Regions from separate parts of the Sporanaerobacter acetigenes DSM 13106 genome, predicted to be linked through region 3. Evidence: riboswitches for the same ligand, from Rfam matches in the RefSeq annotation. Region 3 holds a riboswitch; each other region holds the start of a gene.
What was found. A riboswitch is a leader RNA that binds a small molecule or an ion and turns the genes downstream of it on or off. The one in region 3 is predicted to bind cobalamin.

Region 1: linked by a shared signal. The riboswitch ahead of BUA21_RS07295 (ABC transporter substrate-binding protein) and the one ahead of BUA21_RS06640 (YitT family protein) in region 3 are both predicted to bind cobalamin.
Region 2: linked by a shared signal. The riboswitch ahead of BUA21_RS09640 (cobyric acid synthase) and the one ahead of BUA21_RS06640 (YitT family protein) in region 3 are both predicted to bind cobalamin.

Annotation. Positions count from the first base shown of each region.
Region 1 is NZ_FQXR01000006.1:44,254-54,347, reverse strand. Features, by position in the region: gene BUA21_RS07310 (cell division protein FtsA) at 1-1,521, shown strand, start outside; gene BUA21_RS07305 (VanW family protein) at 1,621-3,012, shown strand; gene BUA21_RS07300 (DUF2225 domain-containing protein) at 3,050-3,721, shown strand; cobalamin riboswitch at 3,768-3,946, shown strand; gene BUA21_RS07295 (ABC transporter substrate-binding protein) at 4,052-5,020, shown strand; gene BUA21_RS07290 (FecCD family ABC transporter permease) at 5,036-6,085, shown strand; gene BUA21_RS07285 (ABC transporter ATP-binding protein) at 6,102-7,355, shown strand; gene BUA21_RS07280 (Cof-type HAD-IIB family hydrolase) at 7,433-8,266, shown strand; gene trmL (tRNA (uridine(34)/cytosine(34)/5-carboxymethylaminomethyluridine(34)-2'-O)-methyltransferase TrmL) at 8,329-8,796, shown strand; gene BUA21_RS07270 (Na/Pi cotransporter family protein) at 8,864-10,094, shown strand, end outside.
Region 2 is NZ_FQXR01000009.1:25,085-35,178, reverse strand. Features, by position in the region: gene cbiT (precorrin-6Y C5,15-methyltransferase (decarboxylating) subunit CbiT) at 1-205, opposite strand, end outside; gene cbiE (precorrin-6y C5,15-methyltransferase (decarboxylating) subunit CbiE) at 192-788, opposite strand; gene cbiD (cobalt-precorrin-5B (C(1))-methyltransferase CbiD) at 776-1,855, opposite strand; gene BUA21_RS09660 (precorrin-8X methylmutase) at 1,852-2,472, opposite strand; gene BUA21_RS09655 (cobyrinate a,c-diamide synthase) at 2,463-3,782, opposite strand; gene BUA21_RS09650 (pyridoxal phosphate-dependent aminotransferase) at 3,783-4,832, opposite strand; gene cbiB (adenosylcobinamide-phosphate synthase CbiB) at 4,841-5,773, opposite strand; gene BUA21_RS09640 (cobyric acid synthase) at 5,786-6,625, opposite strand; cobalamin riboswitch at 6,708-6,879, opposite strand; gene BUA21_RS09635 (patatin-like phospholipase family protein) at 6,937-8,136, opposite strand; gene BUA21_RS09630 (CapA family protein) at 8,199-9,233, opposite strand; gene BUA21_RS09625 (dipeptidase) at 9,302-10,094, opposite strand, start outside.
Region 3 is NZ_FQXR01000005.1:224,893-234,986, reverse strand. Features, by position in the region: gene BUA21_RS14915 (methionine ABC transporter ATP-binding protein) at 1-456, shown strand, start outside; gene BUA21_RS14910 (methionine ABC transporter permease) at 457-1,098, shown strand; gene BUA21_RS06650 (MetQ/NlpA family ABC transporter substrate-binding protein) at 1,111-1,914, shown strand; gene BUA21_RS06645 (CDIF630_02480 family spore surface protein) at 1,971-2,150, shown strand; gene BUA21_RS06640 (YitT family protein) at 2,204-3,055, opposite strand; cobalamin riboswitch at 3,166-3,350, opposite strand; gene nifJ (pyruvate:ferredoxin (flavodoxin) oxidoreductase) at 3,409-6,936, opposite strand; gene ppsA (phosphoenolpyruvate synthase) at 7,101-9,461, opposite strand; gene BUA21_RS06625 (L,D-transpeptidase) at 9,583-10,094, opposite strand, start outside.

The DNA of each region.
Region 1 (10,094 bases), on a different contig from region 3:
TTTATTGAAAATTTAGAGGGGCATAAAGGTGAAAAAATTGGGGTAGATCTTTTGGCGACATTTTTGCCACAAGTAGTTATAGATAGTTTATATGTGGTAGTCAATAGAGCTGGTCTTGAAGTTTCGAATATTACATTGGAGCCTATTGCAGCTATAAATGTAGCTATAAAAGAAAATTTAAGATTGCTAAATTTAGCATTAGTAGATATTGGTGCTGGGACATCAGATATTGCCATAACCAAAGATGGTACTATAATGGCTTATGCTATGACAGCTACTGCAGGTGATGAACTGACAGAAAGTTTAGCAAGAGCATATCTTTTAGATTTTGATTCAAGTGAAAAACTTAAAATTAATTTAAATAAAGAAAACACTCATGAATTTTCTGATATAGTAGGGGTAAAATATAAATTAACTACAGAAGAGATTATTTCAAATATTGAAAATGAAATAGATAAATTGGCTAAAGAAATAAGTGAAAAAATAATTGAGTACAATGGGAAGGCTCCAAGTGCAGTATTTTTAGTAGGTGGTAGTAGTCAAATTCCTACATTAAATGAACATATTGCCAATTGTCTGGGACTTCCAAAAGAAAGAGTTGCCATTAGAGATATTAGTTTTATTGAAAATGTAGAAGGCATTGAAGATGAGCTTAAAGGACCAGATATAGTTACTCCTATTGGGATTGCCATGGAAGGAGTCAACAGCAAATACAAAAATTTTATTCAAATATATATAAATGGAGAGGAGATAAGGGTATTCAATACAGAAAATATAAAGGTATCGGATGTACTGATTCTTATTGGATACAATCCTAGAAAATTGATTCCTCAAAGGGGAGAAGATTTCATATATTATGTAAATGGGAAGAAAAAGCTCATAAAGGGAGAGCTGGGAAAACCAGCAGAAATATATGTAAATGGTACATTTGCCAATTTGAATACAGAATTAAAGGATAGAGATTTTATTGATTTGAGAGATAGTACCAAAGGAGATAAAAAAATATTATATCTTTATGATTGCATTCCTAAATCTAAAGTGATAGTTTTAAATAATGAAGAAGTAAATTTGATTAGGGAATTGCAAATAAATGGTCTAGAAACAGAAGAAAATATAATCATAAAAGAAGGAGACAGAGTAGAATATTTTGAAATAAATACTGTTTATGAATTGATAGAATATATGAATATGAATATACATGATTTGAAAATATATAGAAATTCTAAAGAAGTGGATTTATATACTGAATTGGAAAATGGCGATGTATTGACGATTGGAACCCAAAATGGGACAAGCAATATAAAAGATAGCCAAAGGGAAATATGCTTGAGTATAAATGGAAAAGAAAGAAATTTTCAACATGAAAAGAAAGAATTTGTTTTTGTTGACATATTTAACTACATTGATTTTGACCTTTCAAAACCTAGAGGGAAACTAGTACTTAAATTGAATGGAAGAGATGCAGAGTATTTGGAAAGGTTAAAAGATGGAGATACGATTGAAGTCTATTGGGAAAATTGATTTGTGTCCGCACCTTTAATAGATTACATAACTTCCATATTATGAAAATACAATTTAATTAAACAAACAAATAAAAATATTAAAGGGTGGAGGCATGGCATGAAAAAAGAAAAACAGAACAATAAAAAAAGAAATTTAATTTTACTTTATATTGTAATAGTATTGGTACTATTAGGTGTTGGCAGCTATGGAATATCATCTGTATTGAAGAGAGATACGATATATGAAGGAATAAAAATAGGGAAGTTTGATGTAAGCAATATGACAAAGGCTGAAGCACTAAATAAGATAAAAGGAGAATTGGAAGAAGATTTAGCTGGAAAACAGATGATCTTAAGATATGAAGACAAAACTTATAATGTGAAAATCACCGATCTTGGCTTTCATTACAACTATGAAAAGGCAGTAAACGAGGCTTATAGTATAGGTAGAGAAGGAAACATTGTAAATAAGTTAAAGACTATAATTGACACAAAAAAATATGGGAAAACTCTAGGATTAGAGACGTCTTATGACAAAAATCTTATAAATGATTTAGCTCATGAAATATCTCAAGATATAAATCTAGAAAGTAAAGAGGCGGTATTTAATTTTAATGGAGGAAAAATGCATGTTACTGATGAAATAGTTGGTAGAAAAGTAAATACAGAGTTGTTGAAGCAATTGATTGATGAGAATGTGTATAAGTTGGAGGATGTTGATATACCAGTTGAGAAAATCCAACCAAAGGCTACTAAAGCCCAATTAAGTAGAATAAATGGAGTTATAGGCCAGTTTAGTACTTCTTTTAAAACTAGCAGTAGTGATAGGAAAGAAAATATAAGAGTTGCTGCAAAATCTATAGATGGCAAACTTTTAATGCCAGGAGATAATGTTTCATTTAATGAAACTACTGGTCCAAGAAGCAAGCAAAATGGATATAAGGAAGCAAATGTCATTTTAGAAGGTGAATTTACTCCAGGGACTGGTGGCGGTGTATGTCAGGTATCTACTACATTATATAATGCCCTTTTGAGTGCAGATGTAAAGGTTGTTGAAAGACATCCTCACTCAATACCAGCAAAATATGTAAGCTATGGTCAAGATGCAGCAGTGTCTTTTGGTAGTCTTGACTTGAAGTTTAGAAATGATTTTGATTTTCCTATTTATATTCATACCAAAGTATCAAGTGACACTATTTATATTTATATATATGGCGATTTAAATACTAAGAACTACAATGTAAAAATAGATTCTGAACTTGTAGAAAAAATAGAACCTTTGGTTGAAACAATATTAGATAACAGCTTAAAACCAGGAGAAAAAGTTCTTCAACAAGCAGGAAGAACGGGATATAAGACTAAAACTTATAAGTCAATAATAAAAAATGGCAAAATAGTTAAAAAGGAATTATTGCATTCTGATTATTACAAATCAAGAAAATATATTTATAAGATTGGACCAAAGGTAGAAGAGAAAATTGAAACATCTACAGAAGAAGCTGAAGAATAGATATTGTTATACTATTAGGAGAAATGAGGGAAGGAAATTGGCAGAAGTAGGAGAACTATATGAGAAAAAAATAAATTGTCCAGTGTGTGGTAAAGAGTTTAAGACTAGCAAGGTAAGGCTTTCTAAACTCAGATTAGTTAAAAGAGATTCGGATTTTTTGCCTTATTATGAAGGGGAAAATCCTGTGTTTTATGGTGTGTTTGTGTGTCCACATTGTGGATATGCTGCATTAGAAGAAAATTTTAATAAAATAAATTTTCAAGGAAGAGAGACAATAAAAAAAGAGGTTTCATCTAAATGGAACGAAAGAAGTTTTTTAGGAAAGAGAACCATTGAAGAAAGTATTGCTGCATATAAACTGGCGCTATTTTGTGGAGAACTCTTGGAGGATAAAAATTATGAACTTGGAAATATATGCGTTAGATTGGGATGGCTTAATAGATTAAAAGAAGATGAGGATGAAGAAGAGAGATTTTTAAGTTTAGCTAGAGAACTTTTTAGCAATGCTTATTATAATGAACCTTTAAACAATGAATCTATGAATCCATTGACTGCAGCTTATTTGATTGGAGAAATTTCCAGAAGAATGGGAGATAGAGATGAAGCAATAAAGTGGTTCAATACGGTACTTAAGGATCCTGAAATTAAGAGTAATATTGCATTAGAAAAAATGGTTAGGGAACAATGGCAAGTAGTTAAGGAAGAATAAATGGCCTTGAATGTTTAAAAAATATTTGATATTATTTTTGAGAGCTAAATTAAATATTAAATTGGGTGTTTCTAATGAAACTTAAAAGGGAAAGTGGTGAAAATCCACTGCAGCCCCCGCTACTGTGTGTGAGGACGAATCAACAGAAGCCACTGGATTTCTGGGAAGGCGTTGATAGTAGGAAGATTCACAAGTCAGGAGACCTGCCTAAATTTAGAGCCTCGGAGGGAGGGATGTATAGAATTGTATAGTTTTTGCCCTATTCTCTAGTTACTGAGGACTAGGGTTTTATTTTTGACTAGAAAAGATCATAAAATGGAGGGAAAACTTATGAAAAAAATTAGCTCTAAAAAATTAATTGTATTATTTTTAGTTTTGGCAATGGCTTTAACTACCTTTACAGCTTGTGGCAAAACAAATTCAAATGAAGATGTAAAACAAAATGAAGAAGTAGTAGAGGAAAAGGAAAATAAAGTTCAATATCCTATGGAAGTAGAAGATCAGTTTGGAAATAAAGTGACAATAGAAAATGAACCTAAAACAATAGTTTCATTGGCTCCAAGTCATACTGAAATACTTTTTAGTCTTGGATTAGGAGATAAAATCGCAGGTGTAACTGAATACTGTGATTATCCAGAAGAAGCTAAATCAAAAGAAAAGGTTGGAAGTTTTACTGGAGTAAATATTGAAAGAATAATTGAATTAGATCCTGACATTGTATTTCAATTTGGTCCTGGCGATGAAGAAGTAAATGCAAAAATAAGAGATGCAGGAATTGTTCTTTTGTGCTATGAACCAGATTCTATTGATGAAGTCATGAATTTGATTCAAAGTATTGGCACTGTGACAAACACTGAGGATGAGGCCACAAAAGTTGTAGATGATATGAAAGCAAAAAAAGATGAAATTGTAAATAAAGTAAAAGATGAAGAAAAAGTTAAGGTGTTCTATGAAATATGGAATGATCCATTGATGGCAGCAGGTCCTGGTTCTTTTATGGATGAACTTATGACTCTAGCTGGAGGCGAAAATATAGCAAGTGATGCAGAAGGAGAATATCCACAGTTTGATATGGAACAATTAATAGAAAGAAATCCTGATGTTTATTTAGGAGCTAAAGATAGCGAAGAAAAAACTGTTGAGTCAATAAAAGAAAGACCTGGGTTTGAAAATATAAATGCTGTAAAAAATAATAGAGTGTACTTATTGGATCCAAATATAGTTTCAAGACCCGGACCAAGAATAATAGATGCATTGGAATTAGTTGCAAAGTCTATTCATCCAGATGCATTTAAATAAAAAGTAGGGATTTTTATGAGTTTAAAAAGGTCTAAAAATAAATATGCTACTATTGTTGTATCTTTGGTGCTTGCATTGATATTTTCTGTAGTGCTTTTTTCTACTATTGGGACAGCAAATATAAAAATTTTAGATACTTTTAAAATAATTGGCTCTAAGCTTCCCTTTATTGGTGGGAAAATAAATATTGATGGTATACCAGACTCTCACAAAACTATAATTCTAAAAATAAGGTTGCCTAGAGTTTTGCTTGGGGTCTTAGTTGGAGCTAGTCTATCAAGTGCAGGAGTTGCTTTTCAAGGAATGTTTAAAAATCCTATGGCTGATCCCTATGTTATGGGAATTTCATCAGGGGCGGCCTTAGGGGCTTCTCTTGCTATAATTTTGGGCATGAGAAAAACAATATTTGCAATATCACCTATATCATTTTTTGCTTTTATAGGTTCTCTTATAACGGTATTTTCTGTGTATTTTATTTCTAGAGTAAAAAATAAAGTGCCAGTTACAAATTTATTGCTTTCAGGAGTTGCTATTGGTCAATTTTTAACTGCTATAATGTCTTTTTTGATGGTCATATATTCAAAGGATATGGAAAAAATAATATTTTGGACTCTAGGCAGCTTATCGGGGAAGGGATGGGAACCCCTTATAAGAATAGCTCTTCCGACTATAGCATCTATTGCAATTTTAAATTTTTTTGCGAGAGACTTAAACATTATTTTAACTGGTGAAGAATCAGCCAAAAGTTTAGGTGTAGAGGTTGAAAAAATAAAAATATATATATTGGTATTGTCATCTTTTATGACTGCTATGGTGGTATCTGTAAGCGGTATAATAGGTTTTGTGGGGCTTATAATACCTCATATTGTAAGGCTTTTGGTTGGACCGGATCATAGAATATTGCTTCCATCTGCTGCTCTAGTAGGGGGAATATTTATGATATTTGCAGATACTATAGCTCGAACTATCATTTCTCCTGTTGAAATTCCTGTAGGAATTATAACTGCCATGTTTGGAGGACCGTTTTTTATATATTTGCTGAGAAAGAAAAAGAAAGGAATTTAAATTTAGGAGTGAAACTATGGTTAAAGCAATAGAAGTCCAATCATTAAATTTTGGATATAAAGATGATTTAGTACTTAAAGATATTTCTTTCTCATTAGAAGAAGGACAATTTATGAGCATCATCGGACCCAATGGGTCTGGAAAATCTACATTACTCAAAAACATATGCAATTTAGAAAAGCAAAATAGTGGGAAAATAGAAATCCATGGTAAAAATATTGTTCAATATAAATCCAAAGAATTGGCAAAAAAGATTGCTCTTGTTCCTCAAGATACTTTTATATCCTATGATTTTCCAGTATTTGATGTAGTACTCATGGGTAGATTCCCTTATTTAGGTAGATTTGATAAAGAAACAGATGAAGATTTTGAAATAACTAAGGAAGCTTTAAAAATCACCAATACTTTTTATTTAAGAGATAGAAATATAAATGAAATAAGTGGAGGGGAAAGACAACGTGTCATTATAGCTAGAGCATTAGCACAAGAACCAGAGATCATATTTTTAGATGAACCAACCAGTCATTTGGATATAAATCACCAGATGGATTTATTAAATATCTTAAGAAATTTAAACAAAGAAAAAAATACAACTATTGTATTGGTTATTCATGATATAAATTTGGCTTGCAGATATAGTGATATAATTATGCTTTTAGACAAAGGCGAAATCTTAAGTATTGGAAGTCCTAAAGAGGTAGTGACTAGAGAAAATATTGAAAAAGCTTATGGATTAAATACCATAATAGAAGAAAATCCTTATACAAATAGTCTTTATATAGTTCCATTATCGTTAAATGGTATAGTCAAAAAAGCAAACAAAAAAGAAAAAATTCATATCATATCGGGTGGAGGTACGGGTAGAGAGATAATCAGCAAATTAGAAGAAGCAGGATATGATCTTTCTCTAGGAGTAATAAATGTAGGAGATAGTGATTGGCAATTGGGGAAAAAGCTGTCCATAAAGATGGTGGAGGAAGAACCATTTTCTCATATCAGCGAGAAAGCTTTCAAAAGAAATATTCAGTTTATAAAAAAAGCGGATATAGTAGTCTTAGGTAGTACTCCTTATGGAAAAGGAAATATGAAGAATTTAGAGGCAGCACATTTAGCACTTAAGATGGGGAAAACAGTGTATTTTTTAGATGCTTATTCTAAAGATAATAAGTTTGACTATGCAGACGGAGAGGCAGAAAAATTGTTGAATGAAATGAAGAAAAAAGGACTTCTGGCGATAAATTCTATAGATGAAATAATTAAAAAGGCTTAACATAAGCCTTTTTTGTATTATATTTCGCATACTTTTATGGTATACTTTATGTGATTTATAGAAATGGAGGTAGAAATATGAGTTATAAATTAATTGCAACTGATATGGATGGAACATTATTAAATAGTCAAAACAAGATAACAGACAGGAATAAAGAAGCGATTTTAGAAGCTTTAGAGGAAGGAGTTAAAGTGATTCTCTGTACAGGTAGAATATTTACCTCTGCTCTTTATTATGCAAAAGCCTTGGAACTTGATACTCCTATAATTGCTTGCAATGGTGCATATATAGGAGAACAAGATAAATCAAAAATAATTTATGAAGAGCCAATTTCGCTTCAAACTTTTAGAAAAATAGTAGAAATTGCAGAAGAGGAAAAGATGTATTATCATTTCTATGATGATAGTACTTTTTATGCAAGGGAGTTAAATGATACTATAATGAATTATATGAATTGGAACAAAGAAAGAGATGAAATGGATAGAATAGATATTAGAATAGTAGAAGATCCATTAGATGCAATTGAAGAAGAAAATAGCAAGGTATATAAAATAGTATTTGTAGATGAAAATAGGAGGAAACTGAAAAATTTTAGAAAGAAGATATCAACAATTGAAGGAATAGAAGTGGTGAGTTCCTGGTGGAGCAATATAGAAATCATGAATGAGGGTGTTTCTAAAGGAAAGGCTTTAAACAAATTGTGTGAAATGTTAAATATAAGTATGGATGAAGTAATAGCCATTGGAGATAATGAAAATGACATACCCATGTTAAAAACTGCAGGACTTGGAGTAGCTATGAAAAATGGAGAAGAAGTTGCTAAAGAGGCTGCTGATTATATTGCTGATACCAATGATGAAAGTGGAGTTGGAAAAATTATTGAGAAATTCATATTAAAAAAAGATAAATAGTTAGGATTATGTTATAATTTTTTTAGATGCTTGAAAACTTAGAAAAGAGGGGATAATGTATTATGGCTTTAAATATTGTTTTGGTAGAACCAGAAATACCACAAAATACGGGCAATATCGCAAGAACTTGTGCTCTTACTGAAACAGTTCTTCATTTAGTAAGACCTTTGGGGTTTTCTGTAGATGATAAACACTTAAAAAGGGCAGGGCTTGACTATTGGGACTTAGTTGAAATACATTATTATGACAGCTTTAAAGAATTGCTTGAGGTAAATAGTAGAGAACACTTTTTTTATTCTACAACCAAAGGAAAGCAAAGATATACTGATATGAAGTATTTTGATGGATGTTTTTTAGTGTTTGGGAAGGAAACCAAAGGACTTCCTATGGATTTGCTTGAAGAAAATTGGGATAGAACTATTAGAATTCCAATGAAGGAGGGAATTCCAAGATCATTGAATCTTTCCAATTCTGTAAACATAGTCCTCTATGAAGCATTGAGACAAATTAATTTTCCTGGGCTAGAATAAATTTCTGATGTATTGTATATAAGGTTTATTTGGTATGTTCAAACAAAAGAGTTAGGGGGATTATTAAATGGAAATAGCTTTTGGAGTTTTAGGTGGTTTAGGACTTTTTTTATATGGTATGAATATTATGGGTACAGGACTACAAAAAGCTGCTGGAGAAAGACTTAAAAAGCTCATAGAAGTATTAACTAACAACCGCCTTATGGGAGTGCTGGTAGGTGCACTGGTCACCATGATTATTCAAAGTAGTAGTGCTACTACTGTAATGGTTATTGGTTTTGTAAATGCAGGGCTTATGACTTTAAATCAAGCGGTTGGAGTTATAATGGGAGCGAATATTGGAACTACTATTACAGCTCAACTTATAGCTTTTAATCTCACTGACATGGCTCCAGTGGCCGTAGCAATAGGAGTTGCAATTTGGATATTTACGTCTAAAAAAAGAGCTAAGGATTTAGCTGAAATACTTATTGGATTTGGTATTTTATTTATAGGAATGGACATGATGAGTGGTAGTTTAGCTCCATTAGCCGACAATCCTTCGTTTGTTAATATTATGACAAGCTTGAATGATTCTTTTTTAGGAGTACTTGTAGGACTTGGACTTACAACTATACTTCAAAGTAGTAGTGCTTCTATTGGACTTTTACAAGCTCTTGCAAAACAAAATTTGATAAGTATAAATATTGCATTTCCAATATTATTTGGAGATAATATCGGGACTACAACCACTGCACTATTGTCAAGTATAGGAACCAATAAAACTGCCAAAAGGGCCGCTATTATACACTTTTTATTTAATCTTATAGGAACAGTTATTTTTATGACTATATTGAGGATACCAATTCAAAAAATTGTTGTAGCCTTAAATCCCGGGAATGTACAAAGGCAAATTGCCAATGCTCATACATTGTTCAATATCATAAATGTAATGATTCAATTTCCATTTGCTAATTTTTTGGTTAAAGTTGCCAATAAATTAGTTCCGGGAGATGTTGAGGAAGAAACAGCTGGGCTTAAATTTTTAGATTCACGTATTATTGAAACACCTTCTATAGCAGTAGGTCAAGCTTCAAAGGAAATATATAGGATGGCCAGGATAGTTGAAGAAAATTTAAAGACTTCAGAAAGAGCTTTCATGGAGAAAGATGAGAAATTAATAAATGAAGTATTTGAACAGGAAAAAGTTATCAATAGGCTTGAAACAGATATTACAGGGTACATAGTGGAGCTTTCTAAAGCTCCATTGACAGATGAACAACATTCTACAGTTAATATATTGCTAAATGCCATAAATG
Region 2 (10,094 bases), on a different contig from region 3:
CTACTCCTTCTTTCTCCTTTTCAATAGCCCAGACATTTGCACCTTGCAATGCTGATTCTACAGATATACTACCTGTTCCAGATCCTATATCTAATAGTCTATCTCCTTTTTCAATAGCTAAATGGGCAATGACAAGTATTCTAATATTAAATTTAGTCATAGGAATATCTCCCCGAATAAATTCCTCATCTCTAATCCATTTCATTTTCCACCACCACCACTGCCAAAGAAGAAATATCTTCTATTTCTTCTCCTATATTTATTTTCAATATGCATTCATCTTTATAGGACAAATTGTATCCTATATACATACTTCCTCTTAGCCCCAATTCATGCAATTTTTTAGATATAACTCTTGGTGTATTTGTGCTATCTGTAAGTATAATAGTCATAGGACTATTAAATGCTACTTCTAGACTTTCATCTCTCCCATGAAGAGATAGAAATCTGGAATTGTGCCAGCTTTTCTTAAGCTTTCCCATCATATATTGAAAAGAAGACAACCCAGGAAAAACTTCATCTACTAATATATCTTTATTTTTTAAATACTCTAGTATACCATAAAAACAAGGATCCCCAGATGCAAGAATCAAAACATTTTCTTTCATTAACGAATATCTATACACTTCATCTACATTTTTAACTTTTATATAATCACTTCTCAAAGCTTTTATTGACTCTCCTGCCCTTCCAAAAGCTACAATACATTCAGCTGAATTTATAGCTTCCACTACTTGAGCAGTTAAATATTTAGTATTCCCAGGTCCTATCCCAGCTACTGTGAGCAAGTAAATGCACCTCTTTCCATAGAATATATAATCACCTTCACAGGATAATGTTCATCTTTCAAATACACTTTTATCTTTTCTTCGCAACCTCTTTCCATATCATAAACTATTTCATCATATCCATTGTCTATACATATATTTAAGGCCTCTTCTGCCGTCATAGCAGCCTTTACTTTTTCTATGATATCTATAGGAGCACACCTCAGTGCTAAGTAATATATAAAAGCTTCAATTCTTCCATCACATACTCTACTATGAGTATTAAATATTCCTATTGATAGTTTTGAAAATTTTCCAATATGTCCAACGAGGGTTATAGCCTTAAATTTGTTATTATAGACATACAGTAGACTATCTCCTATATAGTTTGAAATCTTTACTTTTCCTCCTTGTAAATTCAATGCATCTGCAATTTTTTCTCCATAATTTCCTGGTACAAGTATTATATTCTCTTTTCCTATGTTTTCACCCACTGTATCAACTTCTAAATATATAGTCTTTATGAGAGCATCTTCTGACATGGGATATACTATTCCTTTGGTTCCAATTATAGAAATACCGCCTTCTATTCCTATGTTTGTATTGTAAGTTTTCTTGGCAATTTCTTTTCCCATAGGAGCATATATGACCACATCATATCCACAATTTGAGATTTCTTTTATCTCCTTTTCTATCATACTTCTAGGTACGGGATTTATAGCTGCATCTCCTACTTCTCCAAACAGTCCTTTTCTGCATATTCTACCTATTCCCTCTCCTCCATCTATGAAGACTTGTCCATCATTTCTTTTTCTTACCTTTGCACATATTTCCATACCATCTGTCACATCTGGATCATCTCCACCATCTTTTATGATAGTAGAATGAGCCCACTCCCCATCTATATATTGATTTTTCACTTCAAGTTTAAGTTTAATTTGGGCGGGAGTGTCTATCTCTATAAAAAAAGCTCTTTCACCTTTAAGTAATTTAGCTGACGCTTTAGCAGCTGCTGCAGCACAACTACCAGTTGTATAGCCACATTTAAGTTTTTTGCCTTCTTTTATTACATATAATTCCTCATTCATCTTCCTACCACCATATATAATATTGCATTTATAATAGAGGCTGCTACATTGCTTCCACCTTTGGTTCCAACTGTTGATATAGATGGTATAGCATATTTTCTTAAACTTTCTTTTGATTCAGCCGCTCCTACAAAACCAACTGGAACTCCCACAACAAATTTTGGATTTACCTTTCCTTCATCTATCACTTCAAGAAGTCTAAAAATAGCAGTAGGCGCATTGCCTATAACAAACATATCTATTCCCTCTGATACTGCTATATCTATTGAACAAGCTGATCTAGTAGTCCCCAATGTTTTTGAAAGCTCTACTACTTTTTTATCATCTATAAAATATTTCAATTGGCATGAAGTCTTTGAAAGAGCTGTTTTATTTATTCCTGCTGCAACCATTTTGGTATCAGTAAATATAGTTCCACCAGCTTTTATTCCTTTAACAGCAGTATTTAAAAAATCATTTTGAAATACTGCTATTTTTCTATAATCAAAATCTCCTGTAGTATGAATCATTCTTTTAACGACTAGTTTTTCTTCTTCAGAAAAGTAAGTATCTCCCATAATCTCCTCAATAATTTCCATGCTCTTTTTTTCTATTTCCATAGGTTTTTTTACATACATTTTAATTTCTCCTTTTCAACAATATCTAATAAATTTAAAAACGCATTCATATTGCCTAAAAAATTTATATGAGGATATCCTGCCAATACATTTTTGTATATATATCCACAATTCCACCTTTTGCTACTCATAGGTTTAGTTATACTATAAACTTCTTCTTTATCTATTTGGATCATAGATTTATGAAATTCATGACCAGTCAAGACATCCCCCTTTTTCCCTAAAATACAATCCTTCATTAGTTCTATATTTATATAGCCAAATCTTTGTAATTTGTCAGTCATTTTGCTTGTTCCATTAAATACACCGCACATTTTATGTCCTTCTATATCACTCATCAAATACATAAATCCTCCACATTCCGCATAAATATGTCCTCCACTTTCAGCAAATTTTTTTATTGATTTTCTCATCTCTATATTTTTTGAAAGAAATTCACTGAAAACTTCAGGATAGCCACCCCCTAAGTAAAGAAGATCACATTTAGGAATTTGCTTATCCTTTATAGGAGAAAAATAAGCTACCTCTGTAGTGTTTTCAAATAAATTTAAATTTTCTCTATAATAAAAAGAAAAAGCTTTGTCATAGGCTATAGCCACTACTACATCTCTTTTGGTTGGATATACATATTCTTTTGTCGCTACTTGACTCATACTAGCTATCAAACTATCTAAATCCACATTGTTTTCTATCTGCACAGAAGCCTTTTCTATAAGCTCATCAATATTTTCTATTTCTTCACCTTGGACAAGCCCTAAATGTCTACTATTTATTTTCAGTTCCCTGTCTTCTTCTACAAACCCCAATACTTTTACACCTATATACTTTTCAATTTGTTCTTTCATCAATGCATATATGTCTTTTCTGACTTTATTTAAAATAACTCCAACTATATTTGAATCTTGAAAATCTACCATACCCTTTATCTTGGGTATAGCTGAAAACATTTCTCCCTTTGGAGTATATACAAGTATTGTATTTATATTAAGTTTTCTTGAAATATCATAGGATGAATTTTCAAAAGTATTGTAAATTCCATCAAAGTATCCCATAGCACCTTCTACTACTGCAACTTCTCCATTCCCCATGGAAAGGGAACGTTCTATTCCATCCATTCCCATAAGATGAATATCTAAATTCCCAGCAGCTGATCCAGAAGCCAACTCTAAAAATTTCTTGTCTATATAGTCTGGACCTGTCTTATAGCAACATACATTTAATCCTCTTTTTTTAAGGGCCCTCACAATTCCTAATGTAATTATAGTCTTCCCACTTCCACTAGAAGGAGCCGAAATCATAATACTCTTCATCTATATCCTCTCCAAATTTTTAAAAGTCTCAATGAGCTTTAGATTATCTTCTCTTCTTTTTATGGCTATTCGAATATAGCTAGTATCAAGTCCTTGAAAACCAGAACACTTTCTTATAACCATACCTTCTTTAAGAAAATAATTGAATACATATTCTTCATTCCATTTAAGCAATTTAATAAGCATATAATTGGTATCAGTACTATGGGGTTTTAATCCATTTATTTTTGAAAGCTCCTCAAATATAAATTTTCTTTCATTTCCCATATATAATTTACTTTTTTCTATATAATCCTTACAACTAAAAATATAGTTTCCAGCTATTTCTGCCAAGGAGTTTATACTCCAAGGTAATTCCATAGCATCATATGTTTTTTTTAAATCTATGGAAGTACATCCATATCCCAAACGAATTCCTGGAAGAGCAAAAAATTTAGTTGCTGCCCTTATGATTCCTACATTTTCAAAGTCATAGTCCTTAAATATGTCTATGCTATCATAATCTTCAGGACAAAATTCATAAAATGCCTCATCTAAAAGTAAAAAACCATCTTTCTTTTTAACTATTTTATATATACTTGACAATATCTCTCTTTCAATTCTTAAACCTGTGGGATTGTTGGGGTTCCCTAAAATAAGTAAATCTCCATGTTTTATATTAATTTCTAAAATATTTAAATCTATCTTGAAATCTTCTGTATAATTTAATCTTAAAACTTCTTTTCCATGTATTTTCCCTCTTTTTTCATATTCAATAAAAGAAGGTACAAATACTACAACTCTGTTAAATAGCTGTATAAAATTATCTATTATTTCAACTGCCCCATTGCCAACCACTACATTCCCAACTCTACATTTTAAATAATCAGCAATACACTTTTTAAGATGTCTATATTTTATATCTGGATATCTTGTCAAAGTATGAAGGGAATTTGAAAGGATTTCATACAATCCACCAGGAGGCCCTAATGGATTTATATTGCTAGAAAAATCTATAAGTTCTCCATCATAAAAATCACTATAAGAAATTAAATCTCCACCATGTTCCATAAACTCACCTACTTTTCTAAAAGAACAATACAAATATAAATAAAAATCAAAATCATTTCAGCTCTATACATTATTTCAACAGTTCTTTTTATATCATCTTTTTCTAATGACCTATTGTCATCTCCAATAGTAGGTTTTTCTACTATCTTCCCAAAATAATAGCTGCTTCCGCCAAGCTGTATATTTAAAAGTCCTGCCACAGCTCCTTCAGGATAAGCTGAATTGGGACTTTTATGATTTTTTCTATCTCTAAGCATTATTTTAAATCCATTTTTTACATCATATTTAAACATAGAAGATACGCACATCAAAATTCCTGAAATCCTTGCTGGGATAAAATTAAATACATCATCTACTCTCGCTGGAAAATAGCCCAAATCTATATATTTTTCGTTCATATATCCAAGCATAGAATCCATAGTATTTATCATTTTATACATCATTCCACCAGGTGCTCCAAAAAGTAAAATATAAAATATAGGTGCAATGACTCCATCAGAAGTATTTTCTGCTACCGTTTCTATATCTGCCTTGATTATTTCAGATTCAGTCAAGTTTTCTGTATCTCTTCCCACTATATACGAAAGTTTCAATCTAGCCTCTTCTATTCCATCGTCAAATGCTTTATATACTTTCATTGCTTCTTTGTGAAGACATCTAGCGGCAATACAAGTATATATAAGATATACATTAACTATATGATATATAAGCTCATATTTTTTTATACTTTTAAGTAGTAAAAACGGAACAAAATAGGCTATGCAAATATTCAAAAAAACTATTATGAATCCTCCTATTTTAAGTCCTCTTTTAGTTTTGAAAATCTTTCTTTGCAAATTGTCTTCCGCTGAAATAAGCTTTCCCATATACTTCACTGGATGAGGAAAACTGTAAGGATCTCCTATAAGCAAATCTAAAAGAACTGCCAATATAATATCCATCACATAATTCACCTATTTCTTTAAAACAGAGTAAATATACTCCATATTCATATTTTCTCTAACTACCTTTGCAAGTTTAGATATCTCTTCTTCTCTTTCCCATTCCCTTTGTTCTTTGCTATTGCAATTCTTTTCATAATCTAAAAGACTATCTTCATCTTCAAGTTCCAAATGAACATAGGGAATAGTTCCAACTACAGGAATATGAATTAGTTTTTCTATCATGTCTATGCCTGATTGTAAAAGAGATATATCTCCTCTAAACTTATTTATGACAAGTCCTTTTATTCTCTTCCTTTCTTCTTCCTCTAAAAGCATTACTGTTCCATAGAGAGATGCAAATACACCTCCTCTATCTATATCAGCTATCAACAATACTGGAGAATCTGCCATTTCAGCCATACCCATATTTACAATATCATTTTCCTTTAAATTTATTTCTGCTGGACTCCCTGCCCCTTCTATGACTACTACATCATAAGTGCTCTCAATTTCTTTAAACGTCTTTAATATCATAGGTTTTAAACTACTTTTAAATTTAAAATATTCTACCGCATCCATAGTATATTTATTTTCGCCATCTATAAAAACTTGACTAGTTCTATCTCCAGTAGGCTTCAAAAGAATGGGATTCATTCTTGAATCTGGCTTAAGTCTAGCAGCAGCAGCTTGAAGTGCTTGTGCTGTACTTATTTCACGGTCATCTTCAAGGATATAAGACTTAGATGACATGTTTTGAGATTTAAATGGAAATACAGTAAATCCATCTTCTACAAATATTCTACACAATGCTGTGCAAAGCATACTCTTTCCTGCAGAAGAAGTAGTACCTTGTACCATAATACTTGTCACTTTCTCACCTCCAAAAAAAAGAGAACCTTCTCGAAGTTCTCTTGCCTATAAACCAAAAACAAACACTACCTTTCCCTCCGAAAGAATGCTTTTAGTTCAGGCAGGTTTCCTGACTCATGGCTAAATCCTCTTTCCTCCTTCCCAGCAAAGCCAGTGGATATGGAATTCGTCACCATTTACAGTAGCGGGGGCTGTAGTGGAATTTCACCACTTTCCCTTTTAACCCATAGGGCACCTAAACCACTATTCTATTTTCAATTTAATAATATCATTCTTATTTATTTTATGTCAAATAGATTCGTCCCCATGCTTTAAAATATGATATCCGCAATGTTTAAAGTTGTTTCATCTTTGTTCAATGCAGAAAGAAAATCTACTTTTTTTACAACTTTAGCTAATATTCCTCCATTGTCTTCTTTTATTTCTCTTTCTTTATATTGTTTCTTGACAATATCTAAAAATTCATCATAAGAATATATCTTGAATTTTTCTATATCATATTTTTCTGCCAATATTTCGAGGAATCTTATGACAATATCTTCATAATCATTTTCTTTATCTGTTCCTAAAATTTCACTTATCTTTGGCATTATAAACTCAAACAAAGCCCTTCTATAAGGTACATTTTCTATACCAAGAACTTGTCCTATCTCTAAAATTTTGTCTTCACCTAAATTTAATAGAGTATTTAAAAAATATTCTTCATCTCTTTTAGGTTCAATATAGTATTTATAGCCCTTAAGTTTTCTCAAAGCCTTTATTCCATCATAATATCCAAGTTGCAAATCCCTTCTAGCTGTTTCACTGTCAAAATCTAAGGTTTTCCCTAAATCCTCATTGGGCGAAATATATATAATATTTAAATCTTTAGTGTCAAATTTTTTAGCTCTCCCTACCCCATGAGTCCTTATAGCAATTAAATCTTTATATCCTTTATCCGAAAGCAAATTTATAGGAAGATTGTTGTAAACTCCTCCATCTATATACTTTTTCCCATCTATTTTTTCTTTTTTAAATACAGGAAAATATGCACTAGCAATTAAATAATCTACAAGCATTCCTTTAGGGATATCTTCAATATATATTTCCACAGGTTTTAAATCTGAAAGGGATACTGTGACTATGCCAAAATCCTTTCCTGAATTTCTAATTTTTTCTTCATCTATTACTTCTTCTAACAAATTTCTCAAAGGAGTTATATCTAATCCTCCATCATTTATAACTCCTTTAATTGCCCCTGCTAAGTTTTTTATATCACTTCTACTCATCTTCCCATTTTTTATTTTTTCTATTTTCTCATCATTGGCTTCTATGACTCGTGAATAAGTCATATTGTACCAAAGTTCATAGGCTTTCTCATATTCGCCTTGAACCAACATGGCACCATTCAACGCTCCAACAGAAGTGCCTGCTATTCCGCCAATTTCAATTCCCATATCCATTATAGCTTTATATGCTCCTATATGATATGCTCCTTTGGCTCCTCCACCTTCAAGAATTACACCGTACATAAAAGCACCCCCATTTATTTTCTTTTTATATACCCATAATAGCTTAATAAATATTATAAATTCTACTTTATATCTATAAATCCTTCTTTTTCTATCTTGGTATTAAACCCTTTAGATAGACCATTTATATAGGATATGGCTTCTACTTTATCTTTGCCCTCTAAAGGTATAGGTCTTGAATTAACTATTTTACATGGTATGATATTTACTCTTTCTATTTTCTTATTCTTTATGACTACTTGCCCAATCATAGTCTTCTTGCTTAATTCACTTGTTGAATTGAAAACAAAATTTCCTAAGCTATAAAAAATAGGTTTTCCCTTATAAACCTGTATCCCTTGCAGAACATGAGGATGATGACCCATGACAACATCTGCACCATTATCTATTGCTTTTTTAGCAAGCTTTATCTCTTGTGCCCTTGGAGCAGTACTTCTTTCAACTCCCCAGTGAATAGAGAAAACTACTATATCTATGTTTTTCTTCATCTCTTGAATCTTTTTACACATTTCATCTACATAAGGATCATATCCGCTGAGAACTCCAGGTCTTTTATCGTTTGCATACCACTTTGAATCCGGTATAACTCTTGAATAAGCTACAATGCCAATTTTAACTCCATTCTCCTCAGCTACAATTCCCTTCACTGCTTCCTTTTTATTTCTTCCAGCTCCTGTATACTTGATTTCGTATTTATCTAAATTATTTAGCGTATCCATAAATCCATCATATCCATAATCTAGCACATGATTGTTTGCAAGAGTCACCACATCTATACCTGATTCTTTCATCGCCTTTGGTGTCATGGGACTAGATCTAAAATTGTACTGCTTGTTTGGCCATTTTTTCCCTCCATTGGTAATGCTGGTCTCTAAATTTACTATTGTCAAGTCATCCTTTGTGAAATAAGTTTTTACTTTTCCCCAAGGATATCCTATCCCATATTGATTGTAATACTTTCTAATTACTCCATCAAATAAAACATCTCCTGCCATGGATATAACCGTTTCATCTTTCTCCCCATTGTCTTCCGCTTTCACAGAAATAGTAGAAAACAGTAAAATAAATATTAAAAGCATGGAAATTTTTTTTCTCAATTTCATCCCCCTTATTTGACTATTAAATATATTCATTTATCTAATATATTATATATTCTATAATTTGATTATGATGGCAAAATATTTTTAAGCACTCTCACAAAATTTTCTCCTAATATCTTTCTTATAGTAGATTCACTGTAACCTCTATTTAAAAGCTCTTTTGTAACTATTGGAATTTTAGTACAGTCCTCCAAATCTTTTGTCCCTTTGGAGCCTAAATACTCATTAAAATCAAATCCCAATCCTACATGGTCTTCTCCTGCCAATTTTAAAATATATTCTAAATGTTTCATGAAACTTTCTATAGATTCTTTTTCTTTATCCTCTGTAAAATATCCATTGAGTCCTATGACGCCACCAGTTTTAGCAATAGCTTTTATCTGTTCATCTGTCAAATTTCTCTCATGATTATATACAGCTTTAGCATTTGAATGAGAAGCAATAATAGGATTTTTAACTAAATCAATTATATCCCAAAAACCTTCTTCATTTAGATGTGAAACATCAACTATTATACCTAGTTTCTCCATTTTCAATATAGCATCTTTACCTAATCGGCTTAATCCACCACCTTCAGAAACACCTGCTGCAAAATAATTTCTCCAATTCCATGTAAGCATAGCACTTCTAAGCCCTAATTCATAAAAAACATCAATCAATCCCAATTCATTGCTTATAGGCTCCATCCCCTCCATTGATAGTACTAAGCCTATTTTATTTTTGCTAATTGCTTCATCTAAATCTCCTTTGGTGCGTATAAACATGGCCTCTTCAGTATTTTCAAGTTGTCTATACACTTCAGATATTTCAATCAACGCTTCTTTTAAAGAACCTTCAGGATGCAAATTTTCAAAAGTA
Region 3 (10,094 bases):
AATAAAATTCGCAAAGAATTTGGCTTAACCATTGTACTTATAACTCATCAAATGGAAGTCATAAAAGATATATGTGATAGAGTTGCAATCATTGAAGACGGAGAAATCATTGAATTAGATACTGTAGGTAAAGTATTTGCAAATCCAAAGACAAAAACTGCCTCTGAATTCGTATCTAATTTAAAAACAAATATAGAAGAAGAAATAAAATACGAAAAAAAGCCAGGAAGTAAACTTGTAAAACTTAGTTTCCTAGGGGAAATTTCAAAGAAACCCATAGTCTCCAATATGATAAAAAATTTCGATATAGATGTAAATATTCTTTCAGGAAATATAAATGAGCTCATGACCACCAGTATAGGAAATCTAACAATTGAAATATTGGGAAAAGATGAAGAAATAAATAGAGCTATTCAATGGTTAACTAAAGAAAATATTCGATTGGAGGTGATTTAATTGTCAGAATTGATAGTTCCAGCATTATTAGAAACACTTTATATGGTCTTTTTCTCTACAATGTTTTCATTGCTTATAGGTCTTCCATTGGGGATATTGTTAGTCATAACTGAAAAAGGTGGCATATGGGAAAAGTCAATGCTCAATCAAACACTAAATGGAATAATCAATGTTTTAAGATCTTTTCCTTTTATCATTTTGATGATACTTTTATTTCCACTATCCAGATTGATTGTTGGAAGTACCATTGGAACTAAAGCAACTATTGTACCATTATCTATTGCAGCAGCACCTTTTGTGGCTAGAATAATTGAAAGTGCTCTAAAAGAAGTAGATAGTGGAGTTGTTGAAGCTAGTCTTTCAATGGGTGCTACTGTTCCACAAATAGTTTTTAAAGTACTTATACCTGAATCTATGCCTTCTTTAGTTATGGGAATCACTTTGACTATCATCAATTTGATTGGTTATTCTGCCATGGCAGGAGCTATTGGAGGCGGTGGACTGGGAGATTTGGCTATAAGATATGGATTATATAGATTTCAAACTGATATCATGATAGTTTCTGTAACTATAATCATTGTTTTAGTACAAGGAATACAGCTGATTGGAAATAAAATAACTGTTTCTATAAATAGAAAATAAGGGGGAATTCTTGTGAAAAAAAATATTTTATTGTCACTATTACTTTTGATTTTATGTACTTCTATTTTTACAGCTTGTGAAAAAAAAGGGTCCAGTGAAAATACCATTAAGATAGGTGTATCACCTGTACCTCATGGGGAAATTATAAGCTATATCAAAGATGACTTGAAAAAAGAGGGAATAAATTTAGAAATAATTGAATTCACTGATTATGTAAAGCCGAATCTATCTCTTGCAGAAGGTGAAATTGATGCCAACTTCTTTCAACATGAACCATATATGAATGAATTTGCTAGCGAACAAAATATTGATATTGTATCCCTTGGAAAAATCCATGTGGAACCATTGGGACTGTATTCATCTAAATATAGTTCCATAGAGAAACTAAAAGATAATAGTACCATAGCCATACCAAATGATCCTACAAATGGCGGAAGGGCACTTATTCTTCTTGAAAAGCATGGACTTATAAAATTGAAAGATGGATCTGGACTTTCAGCTACTGAAAAAGATATAGTAGAGAATCCCAAAAACTTATCTTTTCAGCCTCTAGAAGCAGCTGGCCTTCCAAGAATACTAAAAGATGTCGATGGAGCAGTTATAAATGGAAATTTTGCAATAGAAGCTGGACTTATTCCTACAAAAGATGCCTTGATTTTAGAAGATAAAGACTCTCCTTATGCAAATATTATAGCTGTGAGAAGTGGAGAAGAAAATAAAGAAAAGTTTCAGAAACTATTAAAAGTTCTTCAAAGCAAACAAGTTAAAAAATTTATTGAAAAAAAGTATGATGGTGGAGTTATTCCTGCATTTTAAAAAATTAAGTATTATTTTTTCATTGCTTGCAAATACTATGTATGAGGAGGGATAGTGTGAAAAAAAGCATAAGAATAAACAATTTTAAAGAAAGAAATATGTCTATCCCTATAGAAAATCAAAAAACTGCTGCATATTATGACATAAAGGGACTAAAACCTCAATCTAAAGTGCCAATTCCAACCTTAGAAGGAGTTCTAAGGGCTAAAGAGTGGGTAGATGAGAATGAAAAATAGGGGTGAGAAATTTCCACTCCTATTTTTCATTGAAATTTACATCTATATCTTTTTTAATCTCCAATATTTTTAAAGCCATCACCTAGTACTTCATATACATTGCTTACAGTTATAAAAGCATTTTTATCTACATCATTTATATAATTTTTCAGTCTAATAAAGTCTTTTCTGTCAACAACAGTTACGAGGACTTGTTTTTTATCTCCTGTGTATGCTCCTTCAGCATGATATAATGTTGCTCCTCTTTCCAAATCTTTAATTATATATTTTTTTATATCTTCACTACGCTTACTGACTATGCTTACTTGTTTAGATAAGTTTATTCCTTCAATAGTTGAGTCTATCACAAGACCATTTACTATAACTCCAAGTAAAGAATACATTCCCAATTCAGGTCCAAACGCAAAACCTGCTCCTATAGTTATAGCAAAATCGGAAAGCAATACTGCTTTTCCTAAATCTATTCCCCAAAACTTATTCAATATTTTTGCTATAATATCCGTACCTCCAGTAGAAGCATTTCGATTGAATACTATTCCCATACCAATAGCAGATATAAATATTCCAAAAGAAAGTTGAAGTATAATATCTTCTACTAAAGGAGCATGTATAGGTATTATTTTTTCAAACAATAATACTAAAAAAGAAGTACCTAAACTTGCATAAATAGTTTTGACACCAAAGCTCGTCCCAATAACCAAGAAAGCAACTATGAATAATACTATATTTATAATAATCATGAAAACCCCTATTGATAAAAATGGAAATACATGATTTAGAACAATTGCCAATCCATTAGCACCACCTATAGCTAAATTTCCTGGCATGAGAAAAAAATATAATCCTGCTGCTACCATAAACATTCCAATAGTTATAATAACGTAATCTTTTATTTTTTTTGACATTTTTCCACCTCCAATAATATAAAAGTCTCCTGAACTCAATGGGTTTAGGAGACATGAATACATAAAATTTTATGGCACAACTCTAAACACCCCCTATCGACCGTAGAGTTTTTGGTGCATAAATAAAGGCAGGTCTTCTGACTTTGGTTCATTAGAATTTAAAGCCTTCCCGATTATCTCAGTGGCATGTATTTTAAATTCTTCGCCATTACAGCGGCGGGACCGTACAGGATTTCCACCTGTTTCCCTTTTAAACAGAGAAACAATTCTCTGTACCTTCATCTACATATTCAATTTTATTTCAATCTAAGTATATAGATAAACATGATTTAAGTCAATAGCACTTCTATATGCTACTTGTTCTCATCAAATTTTTTATAAACTTCATACCTTTCCTTTGCATCTAATTCTGCTTTTTCATAAAGCCTTTCTGCAAATTGGGGGAAAGTATTTTCAATTTGAGAATATCTTACTTCACCCATTATGAAATCTTTAAAAGATTCCTTAGGCTCTTTTGAATCTAATATAAATGGGCTTTTTCCTTCTGGTACTAGCCTTGGATCATATCTATAAAGATGCCAATAACCTGAATCAACAGCCTTTTTTTCTTCATTTACAGTTCTACCCATTCCTGCTTTTATACCATGATTTACACAAGGTGCATAGCAAATTATCAAGGACGGTCCCCTGTAGCTTTCTGCCTCCACTATAGCCTTCAAGGTCTGATTCATATTTGCTCCCATAGATACTTGAGCAACATAAACATATCCATAGTTCATTGCCATTCTGCCTAAATCTTTCTTTTTAGTCCTCTTACCTGCTGCTGCAAATTTAGCCGCTGCAGCTGTTGGAGTCGATTTAGAAGCTTGCCCTCCAGTATTTGAATATACCTCCGTATCAAATACCAATATATTTACATCTTCACCTAATGCCAATACATGATCTAATCCTCCATAACCTATATCATAAGCCCAACCATCTCCTCCTACTATCCATTGAGATTTTTTGATTAGAAAGTCCTTTTTGCTTAAAACTTCCTTTATGATTTTGTGATTCTTTTGAGGTGAATTTTCTATTTTATCTACCAGTTCCCTAGATATTTCTTTTGATTTTTCTCCATCCTCCATGTTTTCTATCCATGCCTTAAAAAGAAGATTTAAATCAGCATCTATATTTTCACTAATGGCCTCTTCCATTAGATCTTTCAATTTTTCTCTAATCTGTTTTACAGCTACATACATTCCAAGACCAAATTCTGCATTATCTTCAAATAGAGAATTTGCCCAACTAGGTCCTTTTCCCTCCCAATTCACAGTATAAGGTATAGATGGTGCACTAGCTCCCCAAATAGAAGAACAACCTGTAGCATTAGCTATCATCATTCTATCTCCATACAATTGAGTAACAAGTTTTAAATAAGCTGTTTCTCCACAGCCAGCACAAGCTCCATGAAATTCTAATAGAGGTTTTGCAAATTGACTTCCCTTTAATATTGTTTTATTCATTAAATTATCTTTATATTTTATATTATTAACTGCATACTCCCAATTATCATTTTGCCTTTCTATTTCTTTTTCTGCCTTCACCATAACCAAAGCCTTTCCAGGTGCTGGACATATATCGGCACAATTCCCACAACCCGTACAATCAAGGGAACTTATCTGTATCCTGTATTCTAATCCTTCTAATCCTTTCCCTACTGCACTTTTAGTTTCAAAGGTATCAGGGGCATTTCTTTTTTCTTCTTCATTTAATAAAAATGGTCTTATCACTGCGTGGGGACAGATAAAACTACATTGATTACACTGAATGCACTTATCAGTCTGCCATTGAGGTATGAGAACTGCTATACCCCTTTTTTCATATGCAGTAGTACCCAATGGAAAAGTTCCATCTTCCATTTCTTTAAAGGCGCTGACAGGAAGATTATCCCCTTCCATTTTAGCCATAGGTCTTTGTATATCTTTCACAAATTTTGGTTCTTCTTTTCTTTCATCTCTTACTTCACTTTCTTCTGAAAAATTTAAATATTTGTCAATATCAACTTTAGTCAGTTCCTTTATTCCTCTATCAACAGCCTGATTGTTCATTTCTACTACAATATTTCCTTTTTTCCCATAAGTCTTTTGGACAAATTCTCTTAAATATTTAACCGCATCTTCTACTGGAATCACATTGGCCAATTTAAAAAAGGCAGCTTGCATGATCATATTAATTCTTGAGCCTAATCCAATTTCCTGAGCTATATCTTCTGCATCTATTATATAAAAGTTGATATCATTTTCTTTTATATACCTTTTTATATAATTGGGAAGTTTTTGGTCTAATTCTTCAGCATTCCAAGGACAATTTAAAACAAAGGTTCCCCCTTTTTTTAATCCTTTTAATAAATCATAGTGATATATATAAGTCTTGTTGTGACAAGAAACAAAATCTGATTCATAAACTAAATAAGTAGATTTTATGGGATTTTTCCCAAATCTCAAATGAGATACAGTGGTCCCTCCAGATTTCTTGCTATCATATGAAAAATATCCTTGAGCATATAAAGAAGTATTATCTCCTATTATTTTTATAGCCATTTTATTTGCTCCTACAGTTCCATCAGAACCAAGTCCCCAGAATTTACATCTTATAGTGCCTTCTTTGGATGTATCTACAAATTCTTTTACTTCAAGAGAAGTATTTGATACATCATCATCTATTCCTATAGTAAATCCATCTTTTGGTTTATCCATTTTCAAATTTTCATATACAGATATGATATGTGCAGGAATTGTATCTTTTGACCCCAATCCATATCTTCCTCCTACAATTATAGGACTCATTTCAGATTCATAAAAAGAACTTTTTACATCTAAATAAAGTGGCTCCCCAATAGAACCAGGTTCTTTTGTCCTGTCTAATACAGCAATTTTTTTAACTGTTTTAGGCAATACTTCGAAAAAATGTTCTATAGAAAATGGTCTATAAAGATGAACTTTTACTAATCCTACTTTCTCACCTTTATTCATCAAATAGTCTATGGTTTCCTCTATAGTCTCACATACAGAGCCCATGGCGACTATTATTCTTTCAGCTTCAGGATGACCATAGTAGTTAAAAAGTTTATAGTCTCTTCCAGTTATCCCATTTATCTGATTCATATACTCTTCAACAATTTCTGGTATCTTTTCATAATATGAATTTGAAACTTCTCTGCCTTGAAAATATATATCTGGATTTTGAGCAGTCCCTCTAACAACAGGCCTTTCTGGATTTAAAGATCTATTTCTAAAATCTTCTACCACCTCATAGTCTATAAGTTTTTCAAGTTCCTTATATTCTATGATTTCTACTTTTTGAATTTCATGACTTGTTCTAAACCCATCAAAGAAATGTAAAAAAGGTACTCTGCCTTTTATAGCACTTAGATGGGCTACTCCAGCTAAATCCATAACTTCTTGAACACTACTTGACGAGAGAAGTGCAAAACCAGTTTGTCTTGTAGCCATAACATCTTGATGATCTCCAAAAATAGAAAGGGCATGAGTGGCAATAGCTCTTGCACTCACATGAAATACTCCTGGCAAAAGTTCCCCTGCAATTTTATACATATTGGGTATCATAAGCAAAAGTCCTTGAGATGCAGTATAAGTAGTAGTCAATGCTCCTCCTTGAAGAGAACCATGAAGTGTTCCTGCTGCTCCAGCTTCTGATTGCATCTCTACTACCTTTACCTTTTGTCCAAACAAATTTTTTTGCCCTTGACTTGACCACAAATCCACCAATTCCGCCATAGGAGACGATGGTGTTATAGGATATATAGCTGCAACTTCTGTAAAAGCATAGGAAATATAAGCTGCTGCTTCATTTCCATCCATAGTTTTTGTTTTTCTCATGCTAAAACCTCCAATATTTTCTTATTATACCTTTATTATTTTACTTTTTGCTTATTTCATACATATTCCAAATTCATACGCAAAAACAGACCCTTCGCATCATGCGAAGGGTCTGTTTGTTAGGGGTCTATGATATGTTTATCATATAATAATTATTTATATTATTATAATCCTCTTATTTTGTTGAGTATAATTCTCTGCTCTACAGTAGCAACTAATCTTCTCGTATATGCTACTGTATCTGGATTTACGCTCATACTATCTATTCCTTCTTGAACAAGGAATTCTGCAAATTCAGGATATTGAGATGGTCCTTGACCACAAATTGAAATAGTCTTTCCATATTTATGAGCTGCCTTTATAAGTATTGAAATTGCTCTTTTAACTGCCTCATTTCTCTCATCAAAATATCCCATATTGTTTAGAATACCTGAATCTCTATCAGCTCCCATAATTAGTTGAGTTAAATCATTTGAACCAATACTGAATCCATCAACAAGTTGTGCAAATTCTTCAGCTTCAAATACTACTGATGGTACTTCTGCCATTATCCATAATTTAAAACTATTGTTTTGAACCAATCCTTCTTCTTCCATGATATTTTTAACTCTCACAAGTTCCCATGTAGTTCTTACAAAAGGAAGCATTGCCCATACATTTGTAAGACCATATTCTTCTCTTACTTTTTTAAGAGCTCTACATTCAAGTCTAAATCCTTCTTCATAATCAGGTGAAATATATCTAGATACACCTCTCCATCCAATCATAGGATTGTTTTCAATTGGTTCTACTTCATCCCCACCCTTTAATCCTCTAAATTCATTAGTTCTAAAATCACTAAGCCTTACAACTATAGGTTTTGGATATATTTCTTGTGCTACAGTCATGATTCCTTCTGCCATTTTATCTATCATCAACTGTCCTTGACCAGTTTTCACTAAATACATTGGATGTGCTCCAATCATATTAGTAAATATAAATTCAGTTCTCATAAGACCTATTCCATCAAAAGGCAAGTTTTTATATCTTCCTATTATGGATGGTTCTCCAAGATTCATGTATATCTTTGTTGCAGTAATTGGGGCTAATCGATGTATAAAATCTTCACTTATAGCTGCACCCGAAACAGTAACTTCACCTTTTTCTTTACTCTTTTCTTCCTGCAATACTTTTCCTTCATAAACTACTCCTCTTGTAGCATCTACAGTAACTTCCATGCCTTCTTTTAGAGTTTCACTTGCAGTTTTAGCTCCCACTATACAAGGTATGCCAAGTTCTCTTGAAACAATAGCTGCGTGACAAGTTCTGCCACCTTCATCAGTGACAACTGCGCTTGCTCTTCTCATGGCTGGAACCATATCTGGATTTGTCATAACTGTAACTAAAATATCCCCATCTTCTACTCTTGCAATCTCACTTATATCAAGTATATTCTTTACTTTTCCACTAGCTATACCTGGAGAAGCAGGTAATCCTCTAACCAATACATTCAACTCAGTTTTTTCATTCATGGCTTTTACTTCCTCCTTCTCTTTCAGTGTAGTAATAGGCCTTGCCTGCAAAATATAAAGTTCGTGTGTATCTTCATCAAAAGCCCATTCAATATCTTGATGTTTCCCATAAATATTTTCTATTTTCATTCCGTAATCTGCCAATTTATATATTTCTTCATCAGTCAAACATTGTTTGTTTATTTTATCAAATCCTAAATAATCTCCTACATTTACTTCTACTGTCCCGACTCCATCTTCTTTTTTAACTATCATAGTGATTTTTTCTGCAATATGTTTTTCTGAAATATTTCTTGATTCTTTATCAAATATATATTCATCTGGAGAAACTGTTCCTGATACTATTGCCTCTCCTAATCCCCAGCTTGCATTTATCATCATTTCATTTCTGTTGTTGTTTACAGGATTTGCTGTAAACATAACCCCAGACTTTTCACTATTGACCATTTTTTGTACTACCACACTAAGTGAAACTTCAAAATGATCAAATCCCTGTTCCTGTCTATAATAAATAGCTCTTCCTGTCCAAAGAGATGCCCAACATTTTCTTGTGAAATTTAGGACTTCTTTTATACTATTTATATGAAGATAAGTATCTTGTTGTCCAGCAAAAGAAGCTTCTGGCAAGTCTTCAGCTGTTGCTGAACTTCTAATCGCTACAAATGGATTTTCCAATTCAACATTTTTACTAAATTCATTATATGCTTCTATTATTTCATTTGCTATAACTTCTGGTATTTGACATTCGTTGATTAAATCTCTTATCTCTTTAGATTTAATTTGTAATTCATCAGAATTTTCTACATCAAAACTTGCAATCTTTTCTTTTATCTTGTCTTGCAAATTAGATAACTTGATGAAATCTCTATAAGCACCAGCTGTCACACAAAATCCAGGTGGTACATTAACTCCTTTTTGCGTCATTTCGCCTAAGTTTGCTCCTTTTCCTCCCACAACAGGTATATCGTTTTTGTCTATTTCATTAAACCATCTTATATACTTATATTCGCTCATAAAGTATACCTCCTACGCAATAATTATATATATATTATATCATATATTTTTAAATGTGCTATACTATTTATTGTTTTTTTCTAAAAAAAAACTTTACAAAAATGTAAAGTTTTTTAGTTCTTTATTTAATAACTATAACTGCTGTATCATTAGGATCTGCCCAATTAAATAGAAATTGAGCATGACTTGTGTAGTTTCTAACACATTTATGTGATCTAGGAACAGTACCTATAGTAAATAGATATTCTTTAATTCCCGGGTCTGTTTTCTTACCATTTTTAACTACGAATTCTACAGGTATTCCATGTATATATGCTCCTTGAGAAAATCTGATACCATAAGGAGCATATCCACTGATCTCCTTTAGGTTCTCATCTAAATAATAAAATCGCTCCTTTTTTTCCATAACTTTAAACTTTCCTAGAGGTGTCTCATATCTAATCTTGTCTTTAACTCCAGTAGTAGCCAATGCATATGATATAAGCGTCCACTTATCTCCTCTTTTTTCAAACGCTGCCTGATTCTGATTGGTAGTATCTACAACAATAGCCTTGGCAAATGTATCTAAGTTATCATCAAAAGAAATATATTTTTTAGGGATCCAATACTCTCCACTATACTCTGTACTTTTAA